DNA from 3 places in the Paenibacillus sp. GCM10027630 genome. Region 3 is predicted to be linked to each of the others. Evidence: riboswitches for the same ligand, from Rfam matches in the RefSeq annotation. Region 3 holds a riboswitch; each other region holds the start of a gene.

Region 1 (5,128 bases), on a different contig from region 3:
AAGGGTTCAGGTAGAACGCCATATTCCCGCGGAGGAGATGGTCGTGCGGCGTTAGGACCGATGCTGCGTGAATACATAATTAGCGAAGCCATGCATGCGCTTGGTATTGCTACGACCCGCAGTCTTGCGGTGGTGACAACCGGTGAGTCAATATACCGCGAAACCGAGCAGCCTGGTGCAATTTTGACCCGTGTGGCTGCCAGTCATCTGCGCGTGGGCACCTTTCAATACGTCGCAAAATGGGGCACTGATGAGGATCTCCGGGCCATGGCGGAATACACCTTGCGAAGACATTTTCCGGAAGTTAACACCGATGAGAATCGCTATCTATTACTGCTTCAGGAAGTGATCAAGCGTCAAGCTACACTGATTGCCAAATGGCAGCTCGTCGGTTTTATTCATGGGGTGATGAATACCGATAACATGGCACTTAGCGGGGAAACGATTGATTATGGTCCTTGCGCTTTCATGGATGGTTATGATCCAGCAACGGTGTTCAGTTCCATTGACGCTCAAGGCCGTTATGCCTATGCCAATCAGCCGCATATTGCTGCGTGGAATCTGGCGAGATTTGCTGAAACTCTATTGCCGCTGCTGCATGCCGATGAGGCTCAGGCAATCAAATTGGCCGAGGCTGCAATTTCAGGTTTTGCTGATTTGTACCGCCGTAATTGGCTCGCGGGAATGAGGGCAAAACTGGGAATATTTAACGAAGAGCTGCAGGATGAATCGCTTATCGAAGACCTACTTAGTATGATGCAGAAAAATCATGCGGACTTCACGAATACATTCCGCGCTTTAACTTTTGAGAAGCCGGAAGATACGATCCTGTTTGGCACCTCTGGATTTACTCAGTGGTATGAGCTGTGGCAGGCGAGACTGGGAAGGCAGCAGGAACCCAAATCTTCCTCCCATCAGTTAATGCGGGACAGCAATCCCGCGCTAATCCCACGTAATCATCGGGTAGAGGAAGCGCTGGAAGCAGCGGTGAAACAAGGAGATTACAGCGTAATGGAACGGCTTCTTGCTGCTCTTTCGAGCCCCTATGCGCACTCCCCCGAACAAGCTGAATACTCTACATTGCCCGCGATGTCAAGTCGTCCTTACCGAACCTATTGCGGTACCTAATATAGAAGCTTCGGAGTAACTAATGAATAGTTACGGATATATGTTTAAAGAAAGGGACCTATTAATGGGTCCCTTTTTTGTTTGCAGGGGGAAAATAACAATCAAACAAAATTATCTTAATCCTCATTCAGAAATAAATCAGCTGCCAAAGAAATCTGCATCTGCTGCCATACTTGCTTGACGATTAGTTAATTATTAGTCATTTATCATTGGTAACTGGAAATATAAAGGAATATATTATTTATCAGGATAGTTAAGATGAGATCAAGAATAGGAGGTTAGGAGCATGGAGAGAACAGCTGACGCCGCTGGGTGCACAATTTTTGATAAGTCAGGGAGGATTTTACTCGTTCATCAAGTTTACGGCAAAAAAAAGTGGGCACTGCCGGGCGGTGTTGTGGAGAACGGAGAGTCTTCATGGGAAGCTGCAGTTCGGGAATGTAAGGAGGAAATTCAGATAGAAGTTACAGATATGTCACTCAGTGGACTTTACTTTTTATCTCATCGAAATGCCTATGTTTTTATTTTTCGAGCGAATTCTTTCAGCGGAATCCCTACGCCTGACGGTATAGAAATTGATGAATGTGCCTATTTTGATTTGCATGATTTGCCCAAACCAATGTCTAATTTTACTATTCAAAGAATCCAAGATGTCGCTTTATTTGAAAAGAACGTATATATGAGAGAGCAGCATGTAAATACGTATGTGATTGAATAAGCTGGTTCTCAAATATTTTAGTCTGCCCGAGGCATTCGGAGAAGTGACTCAGGCAGACTAAATAAATTTATATGTTTTTAGCACCTATGTATCTGGATCCCCAATAAGGGCTGAATAGTGAATCGATTTGAACCCCGTGTGATGACGTAGCTGAGATGAATTGACCGTTACCCATATAGATTCCTACGTGAGATACGCCGCTTTTAGAAAAAAAGACCAAATCCCCCTGAGTAGGATAAGCTACTGCGGTTCCCACATTATCGTACATTTCAATAGATGTTCGAGGTAAATCAATTCCCCGATTATGAGTAAATACATACCGTACAAACCCTGAACAATCGAATCCGTTAGGTGTACTGCCTCCCCATTTATAAGGTACGCCAAGATACTCTTTGGCGAATTGGAGGATAGTATCCTGCTTCTTTGATTTATACCACGCTGGGGCATGGTATTTCCCATCCGCGTCTACGATGGCGAGCTGATTCTCGTCATCCCATTGAACTTTGTTTCCGAGAGTTTCGGATACGAACCGGAGAGGTAAATATACACTTCCTTGGTCCATACCGATCATGGATTTCACTTCGACTTGTTTCCCGTTGACTTGTACGAACGTATCTCCAGTTTTCAAGGTTAAGGTTTGATCGTCCTTTTTCATAGAGACTTTAACCTCTCTACCTTCCTTTGACCAGCTGATCTGGTAACCGAGCGCTTCCATCAGAGGACGAAACGGTACTTGGAGCTGAGAATTGGTATCCACGACAGGTTGTACTTCGGGAAAATTGAGGAGCGTATCATTGACTTGAATTTTGACTCCTTCATTCGGGGTTGAGGCATGAGCACTGACCGTAGAAAAGAATGCGCAAGAAAGAAATGCACTAAAAAACACAAACGATTTGCCTGAAAGCTTCAAACTATTTTCCTCCTAATAGCCTCCGAGGTTAGTTGACGGGTTAGGGAAGAGGTTTTCCCTTATTCGCAGCTCAAAGCAGTCGAATATTCACCCCGAGAATAGATGTCCCCCGTACTAGCACTTATGCTGTGCAGATTCGGCATATTTTACTAAAAACCACCCTTACAATATATTCGTGTCCCAATTGATATATCAGTGGGTGTCAGCGTGTTATAACGAGTTTGGATATCTCTGATATATCTCTTTTGCACTAAGATGTGATATATTTTCTTATATCCATTTTACGCTAGGAGGCATTTCAATGAGTCAGCGCTATCGAATTACAAGAGCATTTCAGGAAAATGACAGTTCAGACCTAACCATTTCTTTGGAAGAGTGTAAACAGTATTTTGCATCCAAACCTGATTTTACTTATACGTCAGTGTTTACGGTGACAGGCTCTACCAGCATGTCTATTGAAGGAGACTTCTTCATGTGGAGCTACGGCGATACAAAGATCCCATTCCGTCATTATCAAGGCGATATCTACGTATCTGGCACCAATGAAGCAGTCATTCCCAAAATAATTGAGGTTGCAGGTGAATTAAGGGCGGATGTGTCGGAGGGGTAATCTTTTCGACTGAAGAAGGTTCTATTTGCAACCTGGTTGCTGTGATAGAGGAATATTAATGGAGTGGCTGTTACTTATGTCGGAAGCCAGATTGTATATCTCAAATATGGTGCAATGGCCTAGTTACATAGGGGGACATAATGATCAAGATCAGGAACATCTTGAAAGATCACTATGATCTAGATATCATAAACGTTTTACCACAGAAGGGTGGTTGGGCGGCACTTGCATATAAAGTTTATGACAACAAGGCTGCCTACTTTTTGAAGGTTTATGAAAAGAGCAGAGCATCCACCGCCAAATGGACGGCACATATAGATCAATATGTTCCTATTCTGGTGTGGCTCATGCATAATAGCAGCTTGAAAGGTAAAATTCCGGTACCCATTTTAACTAAAAAAGGTGACTATAAATGTGAGGATGATGCTGGAGTTTATTTGCTTTATGAATATATAGATGGAGAAACAATTGGTGATAAAGATTTGAACAAGGAGCAAATTTACCATCTATCGGTAATAGTGACAGAGCTTCATGCCTATGGAGAAGAAATACCTATTCAAACGGATATGGTCAAAGAAAATTTTCATGTTCCGTTTTTGCCAGAGCTTAGAAACTCGTTGGATGAAGAGAATAACCTTATTCCTGTTGATCTAAGAGAAGTGATGAACCCTCACATTGAACAAATTAGGGATATGATCGATACCGTTGAACAATTGTCTGTGAGGTTAAAGACCGGTAATGTAAGAATGGCTCTGTGCCACTCAGATCTCCACAATTGGAATCTGATGCAATCCGAACCACATCTGATGTTAATTGACTGGGAAGGGTTGAAATTGGCCCCCGTTGAAGCGGATATGATGTTCTTGGTTGACAAGCCGTACTTTGCTGAATTTTTAAGCATCTATCAGAATCTTCATAAGGATTTTGTAATGAATCCTGATGTCTTGCAGTTTTATAAGGGCAGGCGCAAGCTGGAAGATGTCTGGGAATTTATGGAGCAACTCCTATTCGACAAACAAGATGGTGAAGAAAGAGTTACTACTATTAGCCTCTTAGCGACAGAACTGCGCGATATAGACGTATAATGATCCAGCACAGAGGACACCTTGTATCTGAAATAAACGATCCCTAATAGGTTGGAAATTTTAATTACATATTGCGGAGATTGATGGTTGCATCCGCAGGCTGGGCCGTGTAGCAGAAAAATATGCTAAACGGCTTTTTTACTGTTGCTATATACAGTCTCATTGTGTATAGTGTAACTATACAGTTTTACTATATATAGTCTGACGATATATGTGCCGTTGATTCAAGGAGGGGAAACATGAGCAGAGATAAAAATTTGCCGCTTACGGAAACCGTTTATTATATTCTATTGGCCTTGATGGAACCGGCACATGGATATTTGATTATGCAAAAGGTTGAGGAGCTAAGCGGCGGACAGGTAAGAATGGCTGCTGGGACGCTGTATGGAGCTGTTGAGAATTTGGTGAAGCTAAAATTTATACAGCCTGTCAAAAGTGAGGACAGCAGGCGTAAGGTTTATGCCATTACTGATAGAGGACTGGAAATTTTGCGTCTCGACTTTGAAAGAATGAAACATATGATTGAGGTTACGAAAGATACCTTCAGATAAGAAATGGGGGAATAGTGGTGAAAAAATTTAAGTTCTTTATTAATTTTGAGAAAGAAGAGCAATGGCTGAATAAGATGGCCCAGCAAGGTTACAGATTCACAAAAAAAACGATGGGTTATGAATTTC
Region 2 (5,128 bases), on a different contig from region 3:
CAAAGAGCAAAGCAGTTATTCGAAGAAGGATATAGCTTCGCCTTCATGCTGCCGCCATTGCTGAGCTTATTCCGTCAATCGCTTACCGTTCAGGAATATCACATGCTGGATGAGGCGTTAATGCAAACGGTGCTGATGCAGTGGGCGTATGAAAAGGATGAGATTTTGTCAGACCTGTGCTCACGGTTTCTGAATCGTAATCTTTTTAAATATGTGTCGCTGGAGCGGATTGAAGCTGAACAGATCGAACGGCTGAGGGAAACGATGGAAGGACTTGGAATGGACCCTATTTTTTATCTGGCCATTGATTTTCCGTCCGATCTTTCCTATGATGTGTACCGCCCTGGCGATCATGACGAAAAACTGCCCATTTTGTTATTGGATAACAAGGATAGATTAACTGAGATATCGCTTAAATCCGACATTGTAAGATCAATCAGCGGTATTCATATGGGGAAATATCATTTGTATTTCCCGGAAGAGCTGCTTCTTCATAGCCAGCGGCAGACTTTTGCACCGGATATTCGCAGGCTGTTGGGCATAGATTAAGCGAAAGTTTTACCTACATAAAACAAATAAAGGAGAATAGCTACTTCAATGTTAACAGACACGCATACTCATCTTAATGCTCCCCAGTTCGATGAAGATCGACATGACGTTATTCAGCGCGCGCTCGAGAGCGGAATCAGTCGAATCATTAATGTCGGATTTAATCGGGAAACCATCCCTAGCTCAATTGCCTTAGCGGAGCAATATGATTTTATTTATTCAACCGTTGGTTGGCATCCCCAGGATGCGAAGGATATGACGGCGGATGATTTAGATTGGATCGAACAATTATGTGCCCATCCGAAAGTGGTAGCCATAGGTGAGATTGGCCTTGATTATTATTGGGACACCTCGCCTAAAGATGTGCAGGATCGTGTATTTCGGGAGCAAATCCGGTTGGCGCGTAAGCTGGGTATGCCGATCGTGATTCACAACCGCGATGCGCACCATGACATTCTTCAGGTTCTTCGCGAAGAAAAGGCTTCAGATGTTGGAGGGGTCATGCACTGCTTCTCAGGCAGCTGGGAAACGGCGAAGCTCTGTATGGATATGAATTTTCACATTTCCTTCGGAGGGCCTGTTACATTCAAGAATGCAAAGCAGCCAAAAGAAGTGTTGGAAAAGGTGCCGTTGGAGCGTCTTTTGATTGAAACAGATGCCCCCTATTTAACCCCGCACCCATTTCGCGGCAAGAGGAACGAGACGGCATATGTGAAATTAGTCGCAGAAACGGCTGCTGAGCTTAAAGGGCTGACTTTGGAAGAATTAGCTCGGGTAACTACCCAAAATGCGGTTACATTATTCGGGTTACTTTAATTTGGTTATAAGGGTTTGGACGAGTCTATTTTCGTCGAAAACACGATAATCAAAGAAATATATGGTATATTGTACGATTTCAATAGAAAAACAATGGTTTTATTCCTGAAAACGGATGAAAATACCTAATATGGTCAAAAATCAAGGTTTTTTGACCAGTTTGTATACTTTACAACTTTGTATCAGACAGCGTAAACTCAATATTAACTTAATACGTTTACCAAGTTTTCATTTTCGCTGAGTTTCCATCAGGGAAACGGGGGAACCGCAAAGTGACTGTCCCATTTTTTCAATGAGACAAAGGTCACATTTTCAGGGGTGAATCATGGTTAGGTCATGTTACAGTGAACCGACCCAAGTAGGGCGACTCTCAAGTCCGAATCCGTCAGCTAACCTCGTAAGCGTTAAGAGAGAGGTAACGATTGTCGTGCGCTTTATTTCATATTGCTGAAATAACTCAAAGTCACGGGAAGAGTCCTCTTTCCGCGACTTTTTTGTGTTCTTCGTTACGATATTCAATTCACAGACCGGGTACATAGCTGCTCAGGTAACCAAGGAGGTGCTAGCCGCACGCAGGAAGAACGATATGGAAAGTAAGATTGCAGCCCCTAGTTGATTAACGAAAAGATTGCAAAATTAAACCATAGTCGCGTCAGATGAATCATGCGTAACACACGACGGCGGGGCTTTGAAGGAGGACCGAACAAGTGGGAGCTATTCACCATGAGCAACCCCATGTAAGACGATCATCCAGCATGTCCTTCGCAATGCGATGGAAGCATGAAAACTTGCGTTTGATTTGGATCATTGGACTTATTTCAATCGCTATGACTTTCATGTTTATGATGATGTTACACGGTACGGCTACCAAGAAGGTATCTGTAGTTGTGAACGGACAGGAATCGGTTGTTTATACTAAACAATGGGTTCTACAGAGTTTACTGGATGAGCAAGGAATTTCTGTTGGAGAGCACGATCGTCTCTCTGCAGAGCTTGGAGCCAAGCTGAAGAGCGGGGACCGGATTGCGATAGAACATGCACAACCGGTGCAGTTAACAGCGGATGGAGAAACCAAGACCCTGTATACGGTGGCCAAGACCGTGGGGACTGCTTTAAGCGAATTAAAAGTGCCGGTTGGCGAGCTAGACAAGGTTAGTCCAGCTATTGATGCCAATTTGGCGGAGAATAGGGCAATCCAGATCGTCCGTGTCAAGAAAGAGACGGAAGAGGTAACGGAACCGATTGCTTTTGATGTGGAGAAAAAGAATGATCCTCAGCTTGTTAAGGGGAAAGAGCAAATAGTTCAAGAAGGACAAGAAGGGCTGCTCCTAAAAACGAAAGAAAAGCTGTTTGAAGATGGTAAGCTTGTATCCGAACAAGTGGTTGATGAAAAAGTAAAGTCTGAAAGTATCAATAAAATTGTTGCAATAGGAACGAAAAATCCGGTAGTAGTATTATCAGCATCCTCGCCGAATTTGCAAGATGTGATGAAGAGCGGCGTTTCTTTCGGAGTGAAGCAGGTTATTAACAATGTGACGCTAACGGCCTATTCGGCTGGAGCATCATCAACTGGCAAAAGCGCCGAACACCCGCAGTATGGACTAACGTCCTCAGGCACGAGAGTAACGGAAGGTCGAACGATTGCAGTGGATCCTAAAGTAATTCCGCTCGGTTGGTGGGTTTATATTGACGGACTTGGATTCCGCAGAGCCGAAGATACCGGCAGTGCAGTTAAGGGTAACAAAGTTGATGTCTATTTTGACAACAACGATTATGCGAACCGTTTCGGCACTAAACGCGGGTATACCATTTACGTAATTGGACCCAAGAAACCTACAGCGGACTAAAGGCCTGCAATTAGGGCAGACTCATCATATATAAGGTTTTGAAAGAAGAAGGGGGCATCCTCTTCTTTTTTCTGTTCTTTTGGATTTCCCCCGGAGTCCCCCACCCAAACCCTCCGGATTTCCCCACCCAAACCCTCCCCGCCGGGAGGGCTCCAAGGGCTGGCCGCCCTCTGGACACCCGCTAACGGCTTGGGGTGGGAGGCAGATTGGCGTTTCGTATGCTATTATAGGTGGAGGATCGCTTTCGTCCCTAGGGGACACGCTTTCAGTTAGTGCACTCTTGCCCCCACCAAAATCCTCCGGAGTCCCCCACCCAAACCCTCCCCGCCGGGAGGGCTCCAAGGGCTACCGCCCTCTGGACACCCGCTTTATTGGGGAAGGAGCTTCGACAGTTCTTCGATGGGTTGGAGGTGGTAGGAGCGCGTTAGTCGTGGCTGCTTTGGCTTCGCGAAGCAAGCCACTCCACGCTTGCATAGTGTGCGGTAACAGGCTAGATCAGAGTGTCCCATTCATAAAGGGCAGGGGATCAGAGGAGAAGCGTGTCCCGTAGGGACGGTAGCGATGTAAGTACATAAGGCTCCAAGGGAGCGCCACCGAACCTCCTCCCCCAAGCCCTTAACGGGTGTCCAGAGGGCGGAGCCCTTGGGGCCCTCCCGGCGGGGAGGGTTTGGGAGGAGAATAATCCAGTGATCAAGGAAATTATTGTGGTTGAAGGAAAAGATGATACAACCGCTATAAAACGAGCGGTTGAGGCGGAAACGATTGAGACCGGCGGATCGGCGATTAACAAGGATATTATTAAACGAATCAAGCTTGCCCAGCAGCGGCGCGGTGTAATTGTGCTGACTGACCCGGATCATGCCGGAGAGCGGATTCGTAAGATTATTACTGCCCAAGTGCCTGGCTGCAAGCATGCCTTTATAACGCAGGAAAATGCGACAAGCAAAGGGGATATTGGGGTAGAGAATGCATCTGTGGAGACGATCCGTGAAGCACTCTCTAACTTGCGTACGGATTATGAGTCAGCAGAGTCCGATATTACTTTAGACGATTTGGTTGCGGCAGGATTAATAGTTCATCCCCAAGCTGCTTCGCGACGTATGGCTGTAGGGAAAGTGTTGGGGATTGGCTATTGTAACGGCAAGCAATTTTATAAACGATGCAGAATGTTCCAAATCACACGTGAAGAATTTGCGGCTGCTTGGCGGCAGCTGGATAAAGAAGAGGGGTAAGTAGAGTTAACCATGGATACAGTCAAACCAACCGTACAAGAAGATATAGCTTCCCCAAAGAGAACCAATGAACTTTTGAAAAGACATGGTCTTGTATTGAAAAAAAGTCTGGGCCAAAATTTCCTGGTAGATCCGAACATTTTACATAAAATTGTTTCCGCTGCCGGGCTGGATGTATCTAAAGGAGTGCTGGAGATCGGTCCAGGGATCGGCGCATTAACCCAGCAGCTGTCCAAAATCGCAGGTAAAGTAGTGGCTATCGAGATCGACCAACGGCTCTTGCCGCTTCTTCAGGAGACCTTAAGTGCTTATTCACACGCTAGTGTCATTCATGATGATGTACTGAAGGTGGATTTAAGTCCTTTATTTGATGAGCAGTTTCAAGGGTTCGAACAAGTCAGTGTTGTTGCAAATTTGCCTTATTATATAACGACGCCGATTATTATGAAGCTGTTGGAAGAGAAACTTCCTCTTGAGAATATTGTTGTCATGATTCAGAAGGAAGTAGCTGATCGGATGTCTGCAAAGCCGGGCGGCAAAGAGTATGGCAGCCTAAGCATTGCCGTACAGTATTATTGCGAACCGGAGATTGTAACTATAGTTCCACGTACAGTCTTTATTCCTCAGCCCAATGTGGATTCTGCTGTTATTAAATTAAAGGTGCGCCAGCAGCCTGCCGTTGAA
Region 3 (5,128 bases):
TGAAGCAGCTGTGCCAATGACCGGCAGCTGGTACAGTGAGAAGATATAATAAGCAGAAGCACTCCATCGTGGGTGCTTTTTTATTGGCATTTCAGCAACCTTCCTTGATGCTCAACGTCTAATCATAATAAAATGGTCATAAAGAAATGGGAGAGGTTGTGAAATGTGAATAGATTTATTGTTATTGTTTTTATCGCATTAGTTTTCATGATTTCTGCGTGTTCTAATCCTAATTCGCAATTACCTAAGGGATCAATAACTAAAGTGAATGGAAAATCTACTAACGAGATTGTAAACAATCAAGATAGTTTGGCATTGTTGAATATTGTGTTACCTAAAGATTGGAAGCTTGATAAAAGTGAAAATGTTGTATATAAATTTTTAGATGAAAATGGCGAGAATAGAGGAACAGTTAGTGCAATTAACTACATGGATAACTTTAATTTTCTAACCCAAATGCCTAATCATAGTAGCGTAACTAATAATGAATATATTGATCTGCCTTTGGGTAAATCTGGATTAATTACATTAGATTCCGACAATGGTACTGCTGCCTCAGGTAGTGCAGGAACACATGATACTTATTATGCATCTTTACCTATAAAAGGAAAGGCTATTTATATGTTAAACTTCACAAAAAATGATAAGGAGCCTGAAACTAAAAGTCAATTTATAGAGATATTAAATAAGTTAAGTTTAAAGTAATCATTTTAAAGTAAGAGCATTTCTTCGTAATGAGAAATGCTTTTATTTTTTTGCTTAAAATAAAAAGGATATTCCATTAACAATAACAATTTAATAAATAACGATATTAATTTATTGTAAAACAATATATTTTCTGTTAAAGTCATTTTATATTAAATTAGCGAGGTGCTCTTAATGAAACGGGGAACAACACTCTTTTTGAAGATGGCTGTTATTTTTATTGGAATCCCAATTCTTGCTTTTTGCATATTTTTAGTGCCTAAGATCGGGAATTTTGCTGGAGAATTGTACCCAGATATCGCTTACATGAAATCTCTCGTTTTAATCGATATGTACGCGGCAGCGATACCTTTTTACTTTGCTCTGTATCAAGCTTTTAAACTTTTGAGCTATATTGATAAGAACCAAGCGTTCTCGGAATTATCTGTAAGGGCTTTAAAGAATATAAAATACTGTGCCATCACAATCAGTACCTTGTACCTGCTAGGTATGCCACTCTACTATCTCATGGGGAAGAGAGTTGACCCTCCAAGTTTCATTCCAATGGGATTGATCATTATTTTCGCCTCTATGGTGATCGCCGTTTTTGCTGCTGTTCTTCAAAGACTTTTACAAGAAGCTATTAATATAAAATCAGAAAATGATTTAACGATCTGAGGTGAATAACATGGCGATTATCATCAATATTGATGTGATGTTAGCAAAGCGAAAAATGAGCGTAACGGAGCTTGCGGAGAGGGTTGGAATTACTATGGCGAATCTTTCCATTCTGAAAAATGGGAAAGCAAAAGCTGTTCGTTTTTCAACATTAGAAGCGATATGTAAGACTTTGGATTGTCAGCCAGGCGATATTTTGGAATACAAAAGTGACAAAGACACTCAATAAAACAGACAACGAACGGGACACGAGAGTTCAGGGAGTTAGGAGGGCCGCCTCCGGAAGGGCTAACAGCTTCAGGAACGACCAGGCGAGCTCCCTGTTCTAGTAATAATGTGTAGTCGGGTGACAAGAACATCGGTTTGGAGTTATGGACACAACCCGGGATTGCCCGTGCACAGCAGCTGCGCATAAGTGGGATCCTGCAGCGAAAGCTCGGTGAAGTAGTTGGCAATTTCGTGATTGGCGGCGACAGAGCCCTTTTGGAAAGGCAGCTCACGGCTTTTTTTGGCGTGTAAGTAGGTGTAGGTTTGGCCTGTTTTCGGAGATTTATAGAGAATAGGCGGCAGCTGCGGAACGAGATCGAACGGGTTGTGAATTCGATGCCGGTCGAATATTTGGTTGAAGGTGCTGGAAAATTCAGCGTTCCCCACACGAGGTGAAGCATACGTATAAACGATAGGATCGCTGAAGCCGCTATTCACTGCGGTGTCAACGGCGCATAGATGGGCAAGCGCACCGCCAAGGCTATGCCCTGTAATATAAAGCGGCTTATGACGGGAAAGAGTCTGTAAGGCTGACAAGACGGGTTGCCGAGCCGATTCATAAATCCCGAGAAACCCCTGGTGCACGGAGCCGCTGTTCTTCACATAGGGAAACGCGTTCTGTCTGGCGATTGCATCGGATATCCAGTCCGATTTGGTATTCGTTCCACGAAACACCAGGACGATCCGGTCAGCTGCCTCGGCGATAAAGCCGAACGGTTCTTTTCTGCCTGTAAATGAAGCGGCTTCAAATTCCGTAACCAACTGATAACGACGCGGCAGAACAAATGTTCCATCGGCGCTTTCAAACTGTTGATAGCTTTGGCTGCAAAGTGCGGACAATAAAATGGCGGTCTGGATATCAAACAGATTCTTGCTCATAGATCTCCCTCTTCTGCTCACACATGTTTTATGTATGTATATGAAAATGATGGGCTTACGTCCACGGGCATATGCCTAACTTATTCAAGCCAGACCACGCTACCCGTCCCCTCAGCTCCAGAGGAGGAATTTATTTAACAACCCGAACTGATTATTGTCGACCATAATTAAACGTCGTTCACGTATTCCGATTTTTTGCCCCAGTAGTAGCCAGAAAAAAGTACTCATCGTCATAATAATGCCCCCGAACTGCAATACGAGCATCACCATAAAATAGCCGAACACGCTATATGTTTATGCAACATTAAAAACGCCGAGGCCCGTATCAATTACTATACTGACGGCGGTAAAGAGACATTGTCTTGCTTCGCGTTCTATAAACAAGTGGATTTTGGGGAAATTTAACTCCAATTGATCGTATCAAAAGTAAAAGTGTAGCTCACTTAACTAACGGAAAACGAGAGAGCAATGGACGTACTTAGGAAGCTACTTCTTCCTTCAGTACGTCCATTTATATTTGAGAGCTATGAGTCTGTTCTCCCTCAAATAAGTTGTCGAAATCCCAAAGAAGCAGATGATTTGTTTTTCTTCACTAACACAACATTGGATATTATCAAGGATTTAAAAAAACTATCGGGCCTGCGTTCGACAATTGTAGAACTTGAGTAAATAGTTAACCTTTTTATTAAAAGATTTATGATAGTTGAAGAAAGAACGCGATAAAGTGAGCTTATAGAACCTTGAACACCAAGTAATCGCTTACATGTGATAAATACAAGATAATCCACCTTTTTCAATCCATATTTAAATTTTACAGTCACTGACAAAAGGAGTAGTATTCATTCTTGTATCTATAACTAAATACAGTTTCCAATTCTAATATCGCTGAGTTTTCAGTAAATGAAAAGCGGGGGAACCAAACAGGTGTAGGGATGCCAGTTGTAAAAACTGTTGTCTGCTCACTTGGGGTGAATCCAAGGATTATTAATCCTGGTAGGGCGACTCTCAACGCCCGAATCCGACAGCTAACTTCGTAAGCGTAAATGGAGAGTGGAGGGTGAAGCTTCTGATCCTAGTGACCACAGGGCTGCATGCACCTGTGTTTTTTGTTGTTTACAATTATCAATCTTAAAGAAAGAGCCCGGGAATTGGGTGTGAAATGGTGGTGAACACGAGTGTTATCTGCTCTAAGAGATTTTTAATTGGCCGACCGTTAAAATCAAATGAATTAGGGGAACAAAAACTTAATAAAACTAAGGCTTTAGCCATCCTTTCTTCAGATGCCTTATCTTCAGTTGCTTATGGCCCAGAGCAAATATTATTAGTCTTAGTAACCGTTAGTGCCGTAGCATTTTGGTATTCCATGCCAATTGCCTTTGGAGTATTAATTCTGTTATTAGCTCTTATTTTATCTTACCGGCAAATTATTTTCGCTTATCCTCACGGTGGTGGGGAGTATGTGGTATCGAAGGAAAATCTGGGTATATATCCTGGGCTGATCGCCGGAGGCTCCTTGTTGGTAGACTACATCTTAACGGTAGCAGTAAGTGTGTCTGCCGGCACGGATGCTATTACGTCTGCATTTCCTAGTTTACATGCTCATAATGTAGTCATTGCTAGTATATTTGTCTTGTTTATTACAATCTTGAACTTAAGAGGCGTAACGGAGTCTGCTTCTATATTAGCCTATCCGGTTTATTTATTTGTTTTAGCTTTATTTATTCTAATTAGCGTGGGTATTTACAACATCCTCACGGGACATGTTTCACCTGCTTTACATACACCAATCGGTACACCAGTGGTTGGAATTAGCTTGTTTCTACTTCTAAGAGCTTTTGCCTCAGGTAGTTCTGCTTTAACAGGAGTTGAGGCCATCTCGAATGCCATTCCGAACTTTAAAAACCCTGCTCCTAATAATGCTGCTAAAACGTTAATTGCGATGGGTACTTTATTGGCTTTGTTATTTTCCGGAATTGTATACTTGGCTTATTATTATGGAATTTCTCCGAGATCCGAGGTAACAGTTGTCTCCCAAATAGCAGAACAGACGTTCGGAAGGAACTTTATGTACTTCTTCATTCAAGGAACAACGGCATTGATCTTAATCCTTGCTGCTAATACCGGGTATTCTGCTTTCCCCTTACTTGCCGTGAATCTTGCAAAAGATAAGTTTATACCTAGAATGTTCACGGTTCGAGGGGACCGGCTGGGATACTCCAATGGGATCATTATTCTTGGGATTCTTTCAATCGTCTTAATTATTGTTTTTGAAGGACGGACGGAACAACTCATCCCGCTTTATGCTGTAGGTGTGTTTATCCCATTTACCCTCTCCCAAACAGGAATGGTTGTAAAATGGATTCGTGAAAGACCAAAAGGCTGGGTTGCCAAACTCATTATTAACACAACAGGTGCTGGGATCAGCTTTATCGTCACCATGATGTTCTTTTTAACCAAGTTCTCACAGGTTTGGTCTGTATTAGTTTTCTTGCCTTTAATCATTTATCTCTTTCATCGAATTAGAAAGCATTATGAAGCAGTTAGCGACCAATTGAGACTTACAACCTGTGAGCCTGCTGTGCCGATTGAGGGAAATGTAATCATTCTTCCTGTGGCGGGA

The links. Region 3 has a riboswitch for cyclic di-AMP ahead of ACFQ0C_RS09850 (APC family permease). Riboswitches for the same ligand answer to the same signal wherever they lie in the genome.
Region 1: linked by a shared signal. The riboswitch ahead of ACFQ0C_RS21270 (C40 family peptidase) and the one ahead of ACFQ0C_RS09850 (APC family permease) in region 3 are both predicted to bind cyclic di-AMP.
Region 2: linked by a shared signal. The riboswitch ahead of ACFQ0C_RS09465 (resuscitation-promoting factor) and the one ahead of ACFQ0C_RS09850 (APC family permease) in region 3 are both predicted to bind cyclic di-AMP.

What each region holds. Positions count from the first base shown of each region.
Region 1 covers NZ_JBHTGY010000039.1:176,304-181,431, forward strand. Annotated here, with positions in the region: gene ACFQ0C_RS21260 (protein adenylyltransferase SelO) at 1-1,128, shown strand, start outside; gene ACFQ0C_RS21265 (NUDIX domain-containing protein) at 1,415-1,846, shown strand; gene ACFQ0C_RS21270 (C40 family peptidase) at 1,914-2,756, opposite strand; cyclic di-AMP (ydaO/yuaA leader) riboswitch at 2,759-2,908, opposite strand; gene ACFQ0C_RS21275 (hypothetical protein) at 3,058-3,366, shown strand; gene ACFQ0C_RS21280 (aminoglycoside phosphotransferase family protein) at 3,507-4,451, shown strand; gene ACFQ0C_RS21285 (PadR family transcriptional regulator) at 4,691-5,002, shown strand; gene ACFQ0C_RS21290 (DUF2812 domain-containing protein) at 5,020-5,128, shown strand, end outside.
Region 2 covers NZ_JBHTGY010000017.1:18,189-23,316, forward strand. Annotated here, with positions in the region: gene ACFQ0C_RS09455 (HD domain-containing protein) at 1-549, shown strand, start outside; gene ACFQ0C_RS09460 (TatD family hydrolase) at 598-1,365, shown strand; cyclic di-AMP (ydaO/yuaA leader) riboswitch at 1,591-1,785, shown strand; gene ACFQ0C_RS09465 (resuscitation-promoting factor) at 2,073-3,212, shown strand; gene rnmV (ribonuclease M5) at 3,899-4,444, shown strand; gene rsmA (16S rRNA (adenine(1518)-N(6)/adenine(1519)-N(6))-dimethyltransferase RsmA) at 4,457-5,128, shown strand, end outside.
Region 3 covers NZ_JBHTGY010000018.1:26,489-31,616, reverse strand. Annotated here, with positions in the region: gene ACFQ0C_RS09870 (hypothetical protein) at 166-705, shown strand; gene ACFQ0C_RS09865 (DUF2975 domain-containing protein) at 880-1,362, shown strand; gene ACFQ0C_RS09860 (helix-turn-helix domain-containing protein) at 1,373-1,591, shown strand; gene ACFQ0C_RS09855 (lipase family protein) at 1,732-2,508, opposite strand; cyclic di-AMP (ydaO/yuaA leader) riboswitch at 3,382-3,563, shown strand; partial or broken gene ACFQ0C_RS09850 (APC family permease) at 3,668-5,128, shown strand, end outside.